Regions from separate parts of the Streptomyces venezuelae genome, predicted to be linked through region 2. Evidence: riboswitches for the same ligand, from Rfam matches in the RefSeq annotation. Region 2 holds a riboswitch; the other holds the start of a gene.
The links. A riboswitch is a leader RNA that binds a small molecule or an ion and turns the genes downstream of it on or off. The one in region 2 is predicted to bind cobalamin.
Positions count from the first base shown of each region.

Region 1 (2,449 bases), 840 kb from region 2:
AGCTCGCCATCCCGCAGCTGTTCGAGAACATGTTCCCCGACTGGTTCACCGGCGTCGCCTTCGCCGCCATCGGCATCGGCGCGCTCGTGCCCGCGGCGATCATGTCGATCGCGGCCGCGAACCTCTTCACCAGGAACATCTACAAGGACTTCATCAAGCCGGACGCGACGCCCGCGCAGGAGACCAAGGTCTCCAAGCTGGTCTCGCTCCTGGTGAAGGTCGGCGCGCTCGCCTTCGTCCTCACCATGGACAAGACGGTCGCGATCAACTTCCAGTTGCTCGGCGGCATCTGGATCCTGCAGACGATGCCCGCGCTCGTCGGCGGCCTCTTCACACGGTGGTTCCACCGCTGGGCGCTGCTCGCCGGCTGGGCGGTCGGCATGGTCTACGGAACGGTCGCCGCGTACGGCGTCGCGTCGCCGACGCAGAAGCACTTCGGCGGCTCGTCCGACGAGATCCCCGGCATCGGCGAGATCGGCTACATCGGCCTCACCGCGTTCGTCCTGAACGTCGTCGTGACCGTGGTCATGACCTTCGTCCTGAAGGCCCTGAACGCCCCCGAGGGCATCGACGAGACGTCACCCGGGGACTACACGGCGGACGTCGGCGACCCCGGCGTCATCGAGGAACTGCCCCCGGCCACGGCGGGAGCGCCGGGCGGGCACTGACCCTTCCCGCGTACGACGCCACGTACGACATGCGGGCCGCCGGAGCACTCCGGCGGCCCGTTCTCGTACTCCCGGACCTCGTACTCCCCGGCACAAGAGACACAAGATATGGGGCTGCCACCCGGGGCCAGCACAAGATGTATGCTCGTGCTCGCTGTCGCCGCAGGGGAATCCGGTGCAAGTCCGGAACTGTCCCGCAACGGTAGACGTGTACGCATTTGTCGTACGCGGAGTCCGAAGACCTGCCGGCAGTGCACCCGTGCCGTCCGGCCCGGGTGCCGACCGTCCGGGCCTCGTGGAATGGGCCGGTGGACGCGGTACGCCGCCCTGGCCCTGCCCGGGTGCGCCCGTGTGTGCCATCCCCTCCCCTGGCCCAGAGCCGAGCGAGGGAGAGCTCCACGTGACCATCGCGCCTGCCGAACCTGCGTCAGCGCCGGTATCGCAGCCCACCGACAGCACCGCGGGTACCGACGCGCCGGGGACCGCGCTGCTGCGCACCCTGACCGACCTCACCGCCGACCTCCCCGACGCCGACCCCGGCAGGGTCGCCGCCGCCGCGCTGCGCGGCCGCTCGGCGCGGGCCGACGAGGCGGAGCTGCGGACCCTCGCCACCGAGGCGGCCGCGGGGCTCATCTCCGAGGACCCCGCGTACTCGAAGCTCGCCGCCAGGCTGCTCACGCTCTCCATCGCCGCCGAGGCCGCCTCCCAGGGCGTGCGCTCCTTCACCGAGTCGATCGCCGTCGGGCACCGCGAGGGCCTGATCGCCGACCGCACCGCCGACTTCGTGGCCGCCCACGCGGCCCGCCTCGACGCGCTCGTGGACGCCGCACTCGCCGACGGCGCCGACTTCCGCTTCGGCTACTTCGGCCTGCGCACCCTGCACAGCCGCTACCTGCTGCGCCACCCGATCACCCGGCAGGTCATCGAGACCCCGCAGCACTTCATGCTGCGCGTGGCGAGCGGCCTCGCGGAAGACGAGAGCGTTCGCGCCGTCGACGAGGTCGCCGCGCTGTACGGCCTGATGAGCCGCCTCGACTACCTGCCGTCCTCGCCCACGCTCTTCAACTCCGGCACCCGCCACCCGCAGATGTCGTCCTGCTACCTCCTGGACTCCCCGCAGGACGAGCTCGACTCCATCTACGACCGCTACCACCAGGTCGCGCGGCTCTCCAAGCACGCGGGTGGCATCGGGCTCTCGTACTCCCGCATCCGCTCCCGCGGTTCGCTGATCCGCGGGACGAACGGGCACTCCAACGGCATCGTGCCGTTCCTGAAGACGCTGGACGCCTCGGTCGCCGCCGTGAACCAGGGCGGGCGGCGCAAGGGCGCGGCCGCGGTCTACCTGGAGACCTGGCACTCCGACATCGAGGAGTTCCTGGAGCTGCGCGACAACACCGGTGAGGACGCGCGCCGCACCCACAACCTGAACCTGGCGCACTGGATCCCCGACGAGTTCATGCGCCGGGTCGCCGCCGACCAGGAGTGGTCGCTGTTCTCGCCCTCCGACGTGCCCGAGCTCGTCGACCTGTGGGGCGAGGAGTTCGACGCCGCCTACCGCAGGGCGGAGGCCGCCGGACTCGCGCGGAAGACCATGTCGGCCCGGGACCTGTACGGCCGCATGATGCGCACCCTCGCGCAGACCGGCAACGGCTGGATGACCTTCAAGGACGCCGCCAACCGCACCGCCAACCAGACGGCGGAGCCCGGCCACACCGTCCACTCCTCCAACCTCTGCACGGAGATCCTGGAGGTGACGGACGACGGGGAGACCGCCGTCTGCA
Region 1 is NZ_CP029193.1:5,511,672-5,514,120, reverse strand. It holds gene mctP (monocarboxylate uptake permease MctP) at 1-668, shown strand, start outside; cobalamin riboswitch at 797-933, shown strand; gene DEJ47_RS25740 (ribonucleoside-diphosphate reductase subunit alpha) at 1,069-2,449, shown strand, end outside.
Region 1: linked by a shared signal. The riboswitch ahead of DEJ47_RS25740 (ribonucleoside-diphosphate reductase subunit alpha) and the one ahead of cobN (cobaltochelatase subunit CobN) in region 2 are both predicted to bind cobalamin.

Region 2 (2,449 bases):
AAAGCCACCGGACCACCCGGACCACCGGATGCCCCCGGACCACCGGACACCGCCAGACCCCCCGGCCCCTCGCCCTCCGGCCCGATCCGTGCGGCGTCAACCCTCGCCGCCTCCAGCGCCCCGCCCAGGTCGACGGTCTGCCCGGTCGGGAGTTCGGTCACGCGCCACGCCCCGTTCCCCGCGGCGTCCGCCGCCGCGAGGAACGCCTTCGCCGCGGCGAGCGCCGCGCGCGGGGCGTCGGCCGCGGCGACCCGGAACGACACGCTGCCCATCCCGACCACCGCCGTCCCGCCCGATTCTGCGATCAAGGTCACATCGCCGCCGAGGCCCGCCACGTCTCCCCGTCCGTCGTCCAGGGCGAACAGGAAGCGGCCGGAAAGTCGGGGCGTCCAGTCCTCCGCGCAGAGGAGTCCGTCCAGCTCACGGGCCCACAACTGGACGTCGGCGTGGCCGGTTCCGTCCGTTCCCGCGAGGGGGGACGCCACCACGTTCCGGACGCGTTCGTGGCGCTCGGAGGGGAGCAGGCCCGCGTCCGCGAGCAGCGCGGAGAGTTCGCCGGCGCACGCGTCGCCGAGGCCGCGCAGCTCGATGTTGCCGCGGGAGGTGACGCTGAGGTTGCCGTCGGCCAGACGCTCCGCCGCGGCCTCCAGAGCCAGCACCTGACGGGACGTCAAGATGCCTCCGGGCAGGCGGAGTCGGGCCAGGAGGCCGTCGTCGGCGCGGTGCAGGCGGAGGGCTCCGGGGCAGGCGTCGCCCCGGTCACGTATGAGGGATTCGCCCTGATCTGGGGATGGTGCTGGGGTGGGCGGCATGGCGGCGAGCATACCCACGCGGATCCGGCCGGTCCTCTCCCGAGACAGGTCGTCCTGGCAGGTGGCCGCACCGCCGACCGCGGGCAGGACTTACTATGCAGGCGGCGGACCGCCAGGTCCGTCGACGCCAGCGACGGCGTGGGTCCAACAGGACCCGAGGGAGGAAGCCCGGTGCGAATCCGGCGCGGTCCCGCCACTGTGAGCCCCACCCGCGTGGGGCGAGCCAGGAACTCCTGCCGTCCATACGACCACCCGGGGCGCGGACACCCCGAGGAAGGCCTGCGCCCGCATGCTTCTGCTGTTGTCGACCTCCGACACCGACCTGCTCAGCGCCCGCGCGGCGGGAGGCCCGGTCGACTACCGGTTCGCCAACCCGTCCCGCCTCGACCTCGCGGAGCTGCCCGCCCTGCTCGACGGCGTCGACCTCGTCGTCGTACGTCTCCTCGGCGGCGTCCGCGCCTGGCAGGACGGCCTCGACCAGCTCATCGCCACCGGCCTCCCCGTGGTCGTGCTCACCGGCGAACAGGCACCCGACGCCCAGCTCATGGCCTCCTCGACCGTGCCCGTCGGCATCGCCGCCGAGGCGCACGCGTACCTCGCGCACGGCGGCCCCGCGAACCTGGACCAGCTGGCCCGCTTCCTCTCCGACACCGTGCTGCTCACCGGCCACGGCTTCGAGCCGCCCGCGGCCGCCCCGTCATGGGGCCCGCTGGAGCGCACCGCCCGCACCGGCGTCGACGGCCCGACGGTCGCCGTGCTCTACTACCGCGCCCACCACATGAGCGGCAACACCGCGTTCGTGGACGCGCTGTGCGGGGCGATCGAGGACGCGGGCGCCCGCGCGCTGCCGCTGTACGTGGCCTCGCTGCGCGCCCCGGAGCCCGAGCTGATCGACGAGCTGCGCGCCGCCGACACCATCGTGACCACCGTCCTCGCGGCGGGCGGCACCAAGCCCGCCGAGGCCTCCGCGGGCGGCGACGACGAGTCGTGGGACGCGGGCGCGCTGACCGGCCTCGACGTGCCGATCCTCCAGGCGCTGTGCCTGACCGGGTCGCGCTCCGCCTGGGAGGAGAACGACGAGGGCGTCTCGCCGCTGGACGCCGCGAGCCAGATCGCGGTGCCGGAGTTCGACGGCCGCCTCATCACCGTCCCCTTCTCCTTCAAGGAGATCGACGAGGACGGCCTTCCGGCATACGTCGCCGACGCCGAGCGCGCGGCCCGCGTCGCCGGGATCGCCGTACGCCACGCACGCCTCAGGCACATCCCGGCCGCCGACAAGCGCCTCGCCCTGGTGCTCTCCGCGTACCCGACGAAGCACTCCCGCATCGGCAACGCGGTCGGCCTCGACACCCCGGCGTCCGCCGTGCGGCTGCTGCGCAGGCTGCGCGCCGAGGGGTACGACTTCGGCCCCGAGGCCGACATCCCCGGCCTGGTCTCCGGCGACGGCGACGAGCTGATCCGCGCGCTCATCGACGCGGGCGGCCACGACCAGGACTGGCTCACCGAGGAGCAGCTCGCCGCCAACCCGGTGCGCATCCCGGCCGCCGACTACAAGCGGTGGTACGCGACGCTGCCGCAGGAGCTGCGCGACTCGGTCGAGGAGCACTGGGGGCCGCCGCCCGGTGAGATGTTCCTCG
Region 2 is NZ_CP029193.1:6,353,766-6,356,214, reverse strand. It holds gene DEJ47_RS29250 (cobalamin biosynthesis protein CobG) at 1-812, opposite strand, end outside; cobalamin riboswitch at 930-1,068, shown strand; gene cobN (cobaltochelatase subunit CobN) at 1,102-2,449, shown strand, end outside.